Regions from separate parts of the Pseudomonas spirodelae genome, predicted to be linked through region 1. Evidence: riboswitches for the same ligand, from Rfam matches in the RefSeq annotation. Region 1 holds a riboswitch; the other holds the start of a gene.
What was found. A riboswitch is a leader RNA that binds a small molecule or an ion and turns the genes downstream of it on or off. The one in region 1 is predicted to bind cobalamin.

Region 1 (7,141 bases):
TTGCTGATCAGCACATCAGTCCCCAGGCGAGCGAACAGCGCGCGCTCCTCGTCCAGCGCGAACGGCCCGCGCGCGCCGATGATTTCCGCACGCGGCACCGCTTGTTGCGCCGTCAGACAGCGAACGGTCCAGTGCTGGTGCAGGGGAATCTCGTGCAGGTGCTCCAACGGCTCACGGCCGAGGGTAAACAGCGGGCGCTGGAAATGTTCTAACGCAGCTACCAGCTCAGCCCAGTCGTCCACCTCACGCCAATCATCACCAGCGCCAGCCTGCCAACCGGGGCGACGCAGCGCCCAGCAGGCAACGCCGCTCAGCTCTGCAGCACGGGCAGCATTGGCGCTGATCTGCGCGGCATAAGGGTGAGTCAGGTCCAGCAGCAACTCGATGCCCTGCTCGCGGATAAACGCCGCCAAGCCTTCGGCCCCGCCAAAGCCGCCAACGCGCACCTGGCAGGGCAAGTCATCCGGCACCCGGCCCAAACCCGCCAGGCTGTAGATGCTTTCAGGGCCAAGGCGGCGCGCCAAACGCAAGGCCTCGGTGGTGCCGCCGAGCAGCAGAATGCGCGGGCTCACGGCTTGCGTACTTGCAGCAGAGTGATCGGCAGGGCGCTGCGCCAGGTGTCGAAACCGCCCAGCGGCTGCGCCTGGGCCACGCTGATGCGGGTCAGCTCACCGCCCACCTGCTCACGCCAGGCCACCAACGCCGCTTCGCTTTGCAGGGTGACGGCATTAGCCACCAGCCGACCGCCCGGTTTCAGGTTGGCCCAGCACTGCTCCAGCATGCCGGGAATGGTCACCCCGCCACCGATAAAAATCGCATCCGGCGCGGCCAAATCAGCCAATGCTTCGGGCGCGCGACCGGCGACCAGTTGCAGGCCGGGCACGCCAAGGGCGTCGCGGTTGTGCTGGATATGCGCCTGACGCCCAGCGTCGGCCTCAATGGCGATGGCCAGGCAGCTGGGGTGTGTGCGCATCCACTCGATGCCGATGGAGCCGCAGCCGGCGCCAACATCCCAAAGCAGTTCGCCGGGTTTTGGAGCCAAACGCGCCAGGGTGATCGCGCGTACATCGCGCTTGGTCAGCTGGCCGTCGTGCTGATAAGCGTCATCCAGCAAACCCGGCGTCAGCGGCAGCAAACGCGCCTCGGCGCCCGCCACACAGTCAACCGCCAGCAGATTGAGGTCAGCCACCCGCACCTGCACCCAGTCACTAGCCAAGCCGTCGATGCGCCGTTCCTGAGCGCCGCCCAGGTGTTCCAGTACGGTCAGCCGGCTGGGGCCAAAACCGCGCGCACGCAGCAATTCGGCCACCGCCGCCGGGCTGTCGCCGTCATTGCTCAACAGCAGCAGCCGCGCGCCGGGGAAAATCTGCGCCTGCAGCGCCGCCAACGGCCGCGCCACCAGCGACAGCACCGTCACCTCCTGCAGCGGCCAACCCATGCGGGCGGCGGCCAGGGACACTGACGAAGGCGACGAGAACACCCGCAGCTCTTCAGCCGGCAACTGCCGCGCCAGGCTCGCGCCAACCCCATAAAACAGCGGATCACCGCTAGCCAGCACACAGACTGGCGTACCGCGTCGCGCCAGCAGCGGCTCTAGGCTGAATGGGCTGGGCCACAGCTCGTGCTGCCCCGGTAACGCGGCCGGCAACAGCGCCAGTTGCCGCGCCGCGCCGACAATGCACTGCGCCTCGCTCAGCGCCTGGCGCGCCGCCTCACCCAGGCCGGCGTAGCCGTCTTCACCGATCCCAACCAGGGTTAACCAGGCCGTCATAGCCACTCCTCTGTACCCGCCTGACGAGCAAGGGTGTCTGCGCGTTAGACAAAGCGGGCATAATACAGCCTTCGTCGGTGCCCTAACGGGCCTAAGAGGGAACACGGTTAAACCGTGGCTGCCCCCGCAACTGTAAACAGCGAGTCTGCCGCAACTGCGCCACTGGGAAACTGGGAAGGCCGCGGCAGATGATGACCTGTCAGCCAGGAGACCTGCCGACGACGCTAGTCGCGAGTGCCAACATCGGGCGGGGTGTACCGATGCCATTGAGTTCCCCTGTGCCAGGGTGAACTCTGCTGGTTCGGTCGCCGCGTCTTTGTTGTTGGTGAATCCGTTGCGCGACCATTCCACCACCATAGATCCGTCACTACCACGCCCCAGCGCGTGCCCCGGCCTGCTGCGTATCGTTCAGGCGCTGGACGGTGGTATCTGTCGGGTCAAGCTGGCCGGCGGCGTACTCAGCAGCAAACAGGCACGCGCCATCGCCGAGGCGGCCGAACGCTGCGCCAGCGGTGTGCTGGAGCTGACCAACCGCAGCAATCTGCAGATTCGTGGCGTGTTGGCTGGTCAGCAGGCCGAGTTGATCGAGCGCCTGCTCGCTGCCGGTCTCGGCCCCAGCAACCCGGCAGCGGATGATGTGCGCAACTTGCTGCTCAGCCCCGCCGCCGGCCTTGACCCGCATGCCCTGCTCGACACCCGGCCGCTGGCCGCCACGCTGCTCGATCTGCTGCAAAACACCCCAGCACTGCATGCGCTTTCGGCCAAATTCGCCATTCAGCTCGACGGCGGCGAAGCCCTGACGATGCTGCAACACCCCCACGATATCTGGCTTAGCGCCCTGTCCGGCTCGCCAGCTCGACTGGCCTTTGGCCTGGCTGGCTGCCCGACTGACAAGCCACTGGGTGTGGTCGACATTGAGCAAGCCGTGCCGCTGGTGGAGCAACTGCTCAGGCTGTTCCTCGATCTGGCTGGGAGCGAACACAGCCGGATGCGCCAGTTGCTCGGTGTGATGACGCCCAGCCAGCTGCTGCAACAGCTGCAAGCGCGTCTGCCCTTTAGCGTGCAAACGGCTCCGACCGATTGGCCGCGCACACCCGTCAGCCAGGGTGCGGCAATCGGCATTTATCCGCAGCAGCAGGCGGGCCTGTGCATGGTCGCTGCCAGCGCGCGTCTGGGCCGAATCGATGCTTCGCAACTCAACGCCCTGGCGGATCTGGCCGAGCAATTTGGCGATGCCAGCCTGCGCCTGACACCCTGGCAGGGTCTGCTGCTACCAAATATCCCCGAGCAATCGGCAGACTACCTGCTGCACAAACTGGCCGAACTGGGCCTGCTGATCGATGCGCAGGAACCACTTAGCAATCTGATCGCCTGCACCGGCTCAGCCGCCTGCGCCAAGGGCCTGGCCGACAGCAAAGCCGACGCCTTGCTGCTCGCCAAGCGCCTGCGCGCCAGCACAGCGCGGCCGCAGGTGCATCTCAGCGCCTGCACGCGCTCCTGCGCCGCCGCGCATACCGCGCCCTTTACCTTGCTGGCCAGCAGCGCCGGGCATTACCAGCTCTATCAACGCACGTCCGAGGTGGCCGGTTTCGGCCAGCTGCTGGCCAGCGCCATGACTATCGACGAGGCCGGCGACTGGTTCGCCGCCCACTGCGCAACAGGAAACAGCGATGCTTGAGTACATCCGCGACGGCCAGGAAATCTACCGCCAGTCCTTCGCCACCATCCGCGCCGAGGCGGACCTCAGCAACATCCCGGCCGATCTGGAAAAGCTCGCCGTGCGCGTCATCCACGCCTGCGGCATGGTCGATGTGGTGCAGGACCTGCGCTTCTCCCCCGGTGCCGGGGCCGCCGGCCGCGCCGCGCTGGCCAAGGGTGCGGCGATTCTCTGCGATGCGCGGATGGTCGCCGAAGGCATCACCCGCCCGCGCCTGGCCGCCAACAACCCGGTGATCTGCACCCTGCATAACGACGGTGTGATTGAGCAAGCACGCGCACTCGGCAATACCCGTTCGGCCGTCGCCTTGGAACATTGGCGCGAGCACCTGGAAGGCAGCGTGGTGGTGATCGGCAACGCCCCCACCGCACTGTTCTACCTGCTGGAAATGCTCGATGCCGGCGCGCCAAAACCGGCGTTGATCATCGGTATGCCGGTGGGCTTTATCGGCGCGGCAGAATCCAAGGACGCCCTGGCCGCCGACAGCCGCGGCGTGCCCTATGTGATCGTGCGCGGCCGCCGTGGCGGTAGCGCCATGGCGGTAGCGGCGGTCAACGCCCTGGCCACGGAGGTGGAGTGATGAGCGTACAAAAAGGCCGCCTGCTAGGCATCGGCGTCGGCCCCGGCGACCCCGAGCTGATCACCCTCAAGGCCCTGCGCCTGCTGCAATCGGCAGCGGTGATTGGCTACTTTGTGGCCAAGGCCAAAGCCAACGTCGGTCAGGGCGGCAACGCCTTCGGCATTATCGAAGCGCACCTGACCGACTCCCAGCAGCGCCTGCCGCTGGTCTACCCGGTGACCACAGAAAAGCTCGCCGCGCCGCTAAGCTATGAGGATGTGATCAGCGACTTCTACGACACCTGCGCCGTGCAAATCGCTGCACGACTGGATGCTGGCCACGACGTAGCGGTGATCTGTGAAGGCGACCCGTTCTTCTACGGCTCCTACATGTATCTGCACGACCGTTTGGCCGGCCAGTACGACGTGGAAGTGGTGCCCGGCGTGTGCTCCATGCTCGGCTGCGCCTCGGTGCTCGGCACCCCGCTGGTATACCGCAACCAGAGCTTGAGCGTGCTCTCCGGCGTGCTGCCAGAAGATGAACTCAAGCAGCGCCTGCGCGATGCCGAAGCCTCCGTGGTGATGAAGCTCGGGCGCAACTTCGAGAAAGTCCGCCGCGTGTTGCAGGAGCTGGGCATCGACCAGCGCGCGCATTACGTTGAGCGCGCGACCATGGGCAACCAACGCATCGTGCCGCTGGACGAGGTGGAAGCGATGTCCTCGCCGTACTTCTCGATGATCGTCATTCCCGGCGAGAAATGGCGCGGTTGATCCGCCCACCGCGCCCCGCCCACTATGGAACACCTTATGACCGCCGCTCCCGCCATCATCATCCTCGGCCCCTCCGCCCTGCCCTGCGCGCGGCGTATCCAGGTGCTTTATCCACAGGCGCAGATTCACGGCCTGAGCGGTCGAGTGGCGGATGTCGAGCGGCTGTATGAAGACTTCGGCGACAACCTGCGCACGCTATATCGCGACGGCACGCCGATCATCGCCCTGTGCGCCGCCGGCATCGTCATCCGCAGTCTGGCTGCCGTGCTCGGCGAGAAGGACCGCGAACCACCGGTGCTGGCCGTGGCCGAAGATGGCAGCGCCGTAGTGCCGCTGCTCGGCGGGCTGGGCGGGGTCAACCGGATGGCGCGCGAAGTTGCGGCACACCTAGAGGTCAGCGCGGCGATCACCACCAGCGGCGAACTGCGCTTTGGTACCTGCCTGCTGGAGCCGCCAGCCGGTTATGTATTGGCCGATCTGGAACAGGGCAAAGGCTTTGTCAGCGACCTGCTCAGCGGTCAGGCCGTGCGTATTGAAGGCGACGCGCCCTGGCTGACCCAGGCCAAACTGCCTGTGGATAACAGCGCTGACCGGGTGATCCATATCAGCCCGCACAGTCGCGCCGCCAACGTTGATGAGCTATTGATTCACCCGCAACAAGTCGCAGTGTGGATCGAACGCGCCAGCGCCGATTTGCTTAACGAGCTGCAGCAGGCGCTGCATGCCAGCAACCTGGCGCCGCACAGCCTGGCCTGCCTGCTGGCCGCGCCGGAACTGATGGCCAAAACCGAACTGCACGCCGCCGCCACGCAGCTCAAGCTGCCGCTGCGCTTTATCGACGACGCTACGCAATTGCCGCCGCTACACAGCCAGCACGCCAACCTGCGCCTGCTGCTGGCCGCTGCACCCATCGACGCCAACCAGCTTGGTCGCCCGCGTGGTCGTCTGACGGTAATCGGTCTCGGCCCTGGTGCCGCTGAATTTATGGTGCCCGCCGCGCGTCAGGCGCTGGATGAAGCCCAGGACCTGCTCGGCTACGAAACCTATATCAATATGGCCGGCCCGCTGCGCCCGGAGCAGGTGCGCCACTGCACCGATAACCGTGAAGAAATGCAGCGCGCCAGGCATGCCTTCGAGCTGGCCGCCAGCGGCCGACGCGTGGTGGTGGTGTCGTCCGGCGACCCGGGTGTATTCGCCATGGCCGCCGCCGTGCTGGAAGCCCTGCACGAATCCACCAAAGCCGAATGGCAGCGCGTCGATCTACAGATATTCCCCGGCGTCTCCGCAGCGCTGGCCACCGCCGCCAAAGCCGGCGCGCCGCTGGGGCATGACTTCTGCCTGATCTCCCTGTCGGACAACCTCAAGCCCTGGGCCATTATCGAAAAGCGCCTGGCGCATGCCGCCGCCGCCGACCTGGTGATGGCCTTCTACAACCCCATCTCCAAAGCCCGCCCCTGGCAGCTCGGCAGTGCGCTGGAGATCATCCGCCAACAACGCACGCCAGAAACCCTGGTGGTGCTCGGCCGCGACATCGGCCGCCCCGGCGAAACCCTGCGCAGCCTGACGCTAGGCGAACTCACGCCAGAGATGGTCGATATGCGCACCCTGGTGATCATCGGCTCCAGCCAAACCTGCCGCTTCCCGCGCGCCGAGGGTGGCGAGTGGGTGTATACGCCGCGCAGTTATCCACAGCTGTAGCAAATGTAGGATGGGTTGAGCGTGCGATACCCATCAGGGATTTTGACGTGACATAGATATTGGGTAGGGCACAGCGATGGGTATCGCTGCGCTCAACCCATCCTACGAGCATCAATCCTGATGCGTACCCGAGCGTTTAAGCAGTTGCTTGCAGCGTTCGGACAGGTGCAGTACGCGCAGGTGTTTGCCGGCTTTGCTGTAGCGTTCGCGCAGGGTTTTTAGCGCGGCGATGGCCGAGTAGTCGACAAAGCTCAGGTGCCGACAGTCCAGGGTGACCTCGGCCGGGTCATTGGCCGGGTCGAACTGGTTGAGAAAGGCCGTGGTCGAGGCGAAGAACAGCGTGCCGTGCAGGCTGTAGAGTTTGCTGCCGTCGGCCTGCAGATGGCTCTCGGCGTAGAGTTCGCGGGCGTGCTGCCAGGCGAAGTTGAGCGCGGCGATGATGATGCCGCAGAGCACGGCGGTGGCCAGGTCGGTGAACACGGTGATGGTGGTCACGGCGATGATCACCAACACATCGTTGCGCGGCACCTTGTGCAGCACCCGCAGCGAGGCCCAGGCGAAGGTCTGCTGCGACACCACGAACATCACCCCAACCAACGCAGCCAGCGGGATACGCTCGATCAGCG
Region 2 (7,141 bases), on a different contig from region 1:
AACGCTGAGACATTCGGTAGCGAAGCCGCGCGCTGCATGGCCATCGCCTACGACTACACGGTGTTCGCCGGCACCCAGGGCGTGATGAACCACAAGAAAACCGACCGCATGCTCGGCCTCGCCGCACAGTGGCGCTTGCCGCTGGTGCTGTTTGCCGAAGGCGGTGGCGGCCGTCCGGGGGACACTGATTTTGTCGGCGTCGCCGGGCTGGACTGCCACACCTTTGTTGGCATGGCCAAACTCTCCGGGCTGGTGCCGCTGGTCGGCGTGGTATCCGGGCGCTGTTTTGCCGGCAACGCCGCCCTGCTCGGTTGCTGTGATGTGATTATCGCCACCGACAACGCCACCATCGGCATGGCCGGCCCGGCGATGATCGAAGGCGGCGGCCTCGGCAGCTTCAAACCGGAAGAAGTCGGCCCGGTCAGCGTGCAGGGGCCCAATGGCGTTATCGATGTGTTGGTGGCAGATGAAACTGAGGCCGTGCAGGTCGCCAAGCAATACTTGAGCTACTTCCAGGGCACGCTCAGCGACTGGCAATGCGCCGATCAGCGCGAGCTGCGGCATGTCATCCCGGAGAACCGCCTGCGCGTGTATGACATCCGCCAGGTCATCGCCATCCTGGCCGACCGCGACTCGGTGCTGGAACTGCGCCGCCAGTTTGCCCCGGGGCTGATCACCGCATTTATCCGCATTGAAGGTAAACCGTTCGGTTTGATGGCCAATAATCCCGCGCACTTGGGCGGCGCCATCGACGCCGTGGCCGGCGACAAAGCCGCGCGTTTTATGCAGCTGTGCGATGCCTTCGATATCCCGCTGCTGTCGCTGTGCGATACACCCGGTTTTATGGTCGGCCCAGAGGCAGAAAAACAGGCCACGGTGCGCCATGTGTCGCGCATGTTCGTGGCGGCCGCCAGCCTGACGGTGCCGTTTTTCACCGTGGTGCTACGCAAGGGTTACGGCCTCGGCGCGCAAGCCATGGCCGCCGGCAGCTTCCATTCGCCGCTGTTTACCATCGCCTGGCCCAGCGCCGAGTTTGGCGCAATGGGCCTGGAAGGTGCGGTGCGTCTGGGTTTTGCCAAGGAGCTGGCAGCTATCGAAGAGTCCGCCGCGCGCCAGCAATTATTCGACAAGCTGGTGGCCAAGGCTTACCAAAACGGCAAGGGCATCAATATGGCCAGCTTCCTGGAGATCGATGCGGTGATCGACCCCGTGGAAACTCGCGCCTGGCTGCTGCGCGGCCTGAATGCAGCGCCAAAGCCCACGTCGCGCACCGGCAAGAAGCGCACAGTCGATACCTGGTAGCCACTGACCGTTGCCCGGATGCATTCCGGGCAACGGCTGCGTTGAACCGAAGCATGTTTGGGCAGTTTCCGGCGCTTCGGGTAAACTGCCGCATCTTTTGCTCCTATAACGATCTGCCCGATGCCGACGACCTTCCACGAGATTCCCCGTGAGCGCCCGCTGACGCCCCTTCTAGACCGCGCCAATACGCCGGACGAGCTGCGCCGCCTGGGTGAAGCCGAGCTGGAAACCCTGGCCGACGAGTTGCGCCAGTACCTGCTGTATACAGTCGGGCAGACCGGTGGACATTTCGGCGCGGGCCTCGGTGTGATCGAGCTGACCGTGGCGCTGCATTATGTCTTCGACACCCCGGACGACCGCCTGGTGTGGGATGTGGGCCACCAGGCCTACCCACACAAGATTCTCACCGGCCGTCGCGAGCAGATGGGCAGCCTGCGCCAGAAGGACGGCATCGCCGCCTTCCCACGCCGCTCGGAAAGTGAATACGACACCTTCGGCGTCGGCCACTCCAGCACCAGCATCAGCGCGGCGCTCGGCATGGCCATTGCGGCGCGCATGCAGGGCAGCAAGCGCAAATCAGTCGCGGTGATCGGTGATGGCGCGCTGACCGCCGGCATGGCCTTCGAGGCGCTAAATCACGCCAGCGACGTCAAAGCCAATATGCTGGTGGTGCTCAACGACAACGACATGTCGATCTCGAAAAATGTCGGCGGCCTGTCCACCTACCTGGCCAAGATCCTCTCCAGCCGCACCTACGCCAATATGCGTGAAGGCAGCAAAAAAGTTCTGTCCAAACTGCCCGGTGCCTGGGAGATTGCCCGTAAAACTGAAGAGCATGCCAAGGGCATGCTGGTCTCCGGCACCCTGTTTGAAGAACTCGGCTGGAACTACATCGGCCCGATCGACGGCCACGACTTGCCAAGCCTGCTCGCCACCCTGCGCAATATGCGTGACCTCGACGGCCCGCAGTTCCTGCATGTGGTGACCAAGAAAGGTAAGGGCTTTGCGCCCGCTGAAGTCGACCCGATTGGCTATCACGCGATCACCAAGCTGGAGCCCATCAACGCCCCGCCCGTGGCCAAGCAGCCCACAGGCCCTAAATATTCCAGCGTATTCGGTCAGTGGCTGTGCGACATGGCCGCGCAAGACCCACGCCTGGTCGGCATCACCCCGGCGATGAAAGAAGGCTCGGATTTGGTGGCGTTCAGCGAACGTTACCCCGAGCGCTATTTCGACGTCGCCATCGCCGAACAACATGCGGTCACCCTGGCCGCCGGCATGGCCTGCGACGGGGTTAAGCCGGTGGTGGCGATTTACTCGACCTTCCTCCAGCGTGCCTATGACCAGCTGATTCACGATGTCGCCGTACAGCACCTCGACGTGCTGTTCGCCATCGACCGTGCCGGGCTGGTTGGCGAAGACGGCCCGACCCACGCCGGCAGCTTCGATATTTCCTACCTGCGCTGCATCCCCGGTATGCTGGTGATGACGCCGAGTGATGAAAACGAACTGCGCCGCATGCTCACCACCGGCCACCTGTTCGATGGCCCGGCAGCCGTGCGCTACCCGCGCGGCACAGGCCCTAATGCGACCATCGAACCAGGCCTTGAGCCCCTTGAAATCGGCAAAGGCATTATCCGCCGCCAGGGCAAGCAAACCGCCCTGCTGGTGTTCGGCGTACAGCTGAGTGAGGCGTTCAAGGTCGGTGAAGCGCTGGATGCCACTGTGGTCGACATGCGCTTTGTCAAACCGCTGGACGAAGCCCTGGTACGTGAACTGGCCGCCAGCCATGAACTGCTGGTGACGATTGAAGAGAACAGCGTGATGGGCGGCGCCGGCAGTGCGGCCAGCGAATTCCTTGCCCGCGAGAACATCCTCAAACCGCTGCTGCACCTCGGCCTGCCTGACTACTACGTCGAGCACGCCAAGCCCACGCAGATGCTCGCCGAGTGCGGGCTGGATGCCGCCGGTATCGAAGCGGCCATACGCGCCCGGCTCGCATTTCAGGCTGTATGAGTACCGCTCATCCCGCGCTGAACCTAGCTCGCTTGTAATAGATTTAACCGCGCATTAAGGTGCGCGGCGTTTTACTTCCGCCAAGGTGCGCCCTTTATCCGTAAAGCGGCGTTAAACGGGAAGCCGGTGCGCTCATAAAGAGCTATTCCGGCGCTGCCCCCGCAACGGTAATCGACCGCAGAGCGAATCTGCACGTCGCCTCACACGTGCCACTGGAGCAATCTGGGAAGGACGAGGCCACGCACGTCGAGAGTCCGGAGACCGGCCTTGCTGGATGTGACGGGTGTTGCGGAGGGCATCACCGTCAAGCTCAGGCTGCGCCCGCGCGCCCGTTCTTGCCCCTGCCCTCCTCAAAAGTCTTTCGACCTTTTGAGGATTCTCTAAATGAAAATGTCCCGCCTTGCCCTGGCAGTGGTGCTAGCGCCGAATCTCGCCCTGGCTGCTACCGATACCAGCAGCTATGAATTACCGCCGCTGGTGATCACCCGCGCCACTGCGCTAAAAGCGCCGGCACCGGCCAGTGTTAAGGTCATTGATCGCAAGCAGATTGAAGAAACTGCGGCTTCATCACTTATTGATGTGCTACGGGCTCAAGCCGGCTTGCAGATACGCGACACCATGGGCGACGGCAACCGAGCCGCTCTAAGTTTGCGCGGCTTTGGCGAGAACGCGGCGAACAACACATTGGTGCTGGTTGATGGGCGTCGCCTCAACCAGCCCTCACAGGCAGGGCCAGACTTTAACAGCGTGCCACTGGCCAACATTGAGCGCATCGAGATCATTCGCGGGGCGGGGACGGTGCTTTATGGTGACCAAGCCGTCGGCGGGGTGATCAACATCATTACCCGCACGCCCTCTAGCAATGAAGCCTATATCGAGAGCAGCATCGGCAGTCACGACCTCGAAGCCTACCGCGGCCATATCAGCCAACAGCTGGGCGCCGGCTTCTCGTTGTATGCGAGCGGCGAAACCCGCAACACCGATAACTACCGCGACCACAACAACGCCAACTACAGCAACGCCTTTGCCCGCCTACGTTATGACCATGACAGCGGCCATGCGTTATACGAATACCAGACGGTGAATGATGAGCTGTTGTATCCAGGAAGCTTGAGCCTTGCCGAACGCAGGGCTGACCGCAAAGCCAGCTATGACGCAAACAGCAATGGCTACAACAACAGCAAAACCCAAGTTCACCGCTTTGCGCTTGAACAACAGCTAGACAATGTTTGGACCACCCATTTCGATTACAGCCAGAGCGATCAAGACGGTATCGGAAGCTTCAACTACGGGTCATTCGTTTCGCCGTTCATCCAAGGCACCCGTATAGAAACGTTTAGCCCGCGTATCACCGCACGCTTCGACAACAGCCTTGGCAATGCAGAATGGCTGCTGGGCCACGACCACATCAGCAGCGATTACGAGTACAACGCCACCGCATTTCAGCAAACACTGCGTGACTGGTATACGCAGTTCAGCCAGAGCCTCGGTAATGACGTGACGTTGACCCTGGGCTATCGCAATAGCGAAGCCGACGACAACAATAAATCGGAACAACTCAAACATCGCGATAACGAAGACAGCACCAGCATTGGCTTGAGCTGGCAAGCTAATCAACAGACCCGCGTGTTTATCAAGCGCGAGGATGTACTGCGCTGGGCCAACGTTAACGACAATGCCTTTACCTTGCCTGACGTCGTCTTTCTTAAACCACAAACCGGCGTCTCGTGGGAAAGCGGCATCGAGTGGCAAGACGGCGTCCAGCGCTACCAAGCGACGCTATATCGAATGGATCTACAAGATGAGCTGATGTACGACTCCGAGATCGTTAACCCGCTTGGTTTCCAAGGTAAGGGTGCCAACATTAATCTGGATAAGACTCGCCGCGACGGACTGCTATTGGAATCAGAGCGCCAACTAACTAAGCGCTTGAGCATTGGCGGCCAATACAGCTTTACCGATGCGCAGTACCGCGCGGGCAGTTTCAAAGGTAACGACGTGCCCTGGGTTGCGCCGCATAGCGCTAGCGCTCACCTGAGCTATGAAATCCTGCCAGGGCTGAAAAGCTATGTGGAAGCGGTATACACCGGGAATCGCTACTACTCAGGCGATGATGCCAACAGCCAGCAAAAAGCCGGTGGTTACACCCTTCTCAACGCCGCGCTCAGCTACGACTACAGGCAATTCAATAGCAAGCTGCGGGTTAATAACCTCACCGGTAAGCAATATGATGCCTTTGGCTTTATCAACAGCCGCTACCCGGCTCCAGAAGAACAGGTACAGCTAAGCGTCGGCTACCGTTTCTAGCCACGCAGCACCTACAAGAAGGCCGCCTATTGGGCGGCCTTCTTGCTTTCACGACTCACTCGGCCGCTGCCAACTGCTCACAGAGTTTCTCCATCGCCCCCAACATCTGGAAGCTTGGTCGCTCCATGCCCTCGTCGGGCACTAACCAGAGTTGCTTTAACTCGACAGCGCGCACCACTGGCCACTTACGCCAGGCCTCCAGTTGCGTCTGAGTGCCGGCCAGAATCACCTCGGGGTTGCGCTGCAAGACGGCCTCGACACTCACTTGCGGAGCCGGCAGGCTCAGGTCGGCAAAGATATTTTCGGCGCCACAGACACGCAGGGCATCGCTAATAATCTGCTGGCCGCCAAGGGTATACAGCGGTACATCCCAAACCTGATAAAACACCCGCAGTGGCTGTGGACGTTGATAGCGCTGAGCTAAACCAGCCATCCCTTGCAGAAATTGCTGCTGCAGGCGCAAACCTTGTTCGGCACGACCGATACGCGTACCGATCTCGACAAACTGCTGCGCCAGGTCGGCTAGCTTGCGCGGTTTAACGACCAACATCGGGATGCCAAAGGCCTGCAACTGCTGGCGCTGCGCCCGGCTAATGCTTTCAGGCAAGAGCAACACCAAGTCAGGCTGCAGACTGATAACGCGCTCCATCTCCAGCTGCCCGTAGCGTCCGACGGAAGGCACATGCGCGGCCGCAGGCGGACGCGGGCCCGCATCCAGCACGCCAACCAGCAGGTCGACAGCTCCGAGCTCAAGCACGATTTCAGTTACAGAGGGGCCCAGACTAATCAGCCGCTCGGCGCCCACTGCCGGCCAGGCCAGCAGGGCCAGCAGGGCCACAACAAGCGCGCGCATTAGCCGAGTTGGCGGGGGATGCGGTAGAGGTAGAGCATCACGACGCTGGAAATCGCCAGGAGGATCAGCGGAATCGCTTCCAGCCCGGCGAACACCGCAACGGCGGCAATCCAGGCCGGCGCGGCCGCCCCCAGAAACCCAAGACGGCGGACGCGCGCCAACTCAAGCCAGGCATCGTGTTCGGCAGCTGTATCGAGGGCTTTTTCAGTGGCCACCAAGGCGCGTTTATAGCGACTGAACAGGGGCAAGCTGGCAAACATTGACGCCAGGCCGGCGATAAACAGCGGCATAGTCAGCAAGCCGGTCTGCTGCTCAGCCCCAAATAGCAGGTTGAGCACGAACAACGGCAACAGGGTCACGGCCAGCTGTCGCCACCACTCCAGCGCCAGCCGCCGGCGCACTTCGCTGCGTGTCACAGGCTTTCCTCAACCTCGCCCTGGTGCAGGCTGCCGAGCATATGCCCGAGTTTGCCAGCCTTGGTCGCCAGGTACTTTTTGTTGTGCGGGTTGTGGCCGATCTGCAGCGGCACACGGGTTGCCACATTGATGCCCATATCGCCCAGCGCCTTAACCTTGCGCGGGTTGTTGGTCATCAGCTTGAGCTGGCTGATGCCCAGGTGGTCGAGCATCGGCAGGCAGATTGCGTAGTCACGCTGATCGGCGC

Region 2: another riboswitch for cobalamin. It lies ahead of SOP97_RS18170 (TonB-dependent receptor family protein); the one in region 1 lies ahead of cobG (precorrin-3B synthase).

The regions. Positions count from the first base shown of each region.
Region 1 is NZ_JAYEET010000036.1:114,555-121,695, forward strand. Features, by position in the region: gene SOP97_RS11320 (cobalt-precorrin-6A reductase) at 1-572, opposite strand, end outside; gene cbiE (precorrin-6y C5,15-methyltransferase (decarboxylating) subunit CbiE) at 569-1,771, opposite strand; cobalamin riboswitch at 1,830-2,005, shown strand; gene cobG (precorrin-3B synthase) at 2,106-3,449, shown strand; gene SOP97_RS11335 (precorrin-8X methylmutase) at 3,442-4,068, shown strand; gene SOP97_RS11340 (precorrin-2 C(20)-methyltransferase) at 4,065-4,817, shown strand; gene cobJ (precorrin-3B C(17)-methyltransferase) at 4,854-6,515, shown strand; gene SOP97_RS11350 (SulP family inorganic anion transporter) at 6,627-7,141, opposite strand, start outside.
Region 2 is NZ_JAYEET010000055.1:23,583-30,723, reverse strand. Features, by position in the region: gene SOP97_RS18180 (carboxyl transferase domain-containing protein) at 1-1,302, shown strand, start outside; gene dxs (1-deoxy-D-xylulose-5-phosphate synthase) at 1,423-3,318, shown strand; cobalamin riboswitch at 3,385-3,602, shown strand; gene SOP97_RS18170 (TonB-dependent receptor family protein) at 3,703-5,625, shown strand; gene SOP97_RS18165 (cobalamin-binding protein) at 5,681-6,478, opposite strand; gene SOP97_RS18160 (MFS transporter) at 6,478-6,894, opposite strand; gene ribA (GTP cyclohydrolase II) at 6,891-7,141, opposite strand, start outside.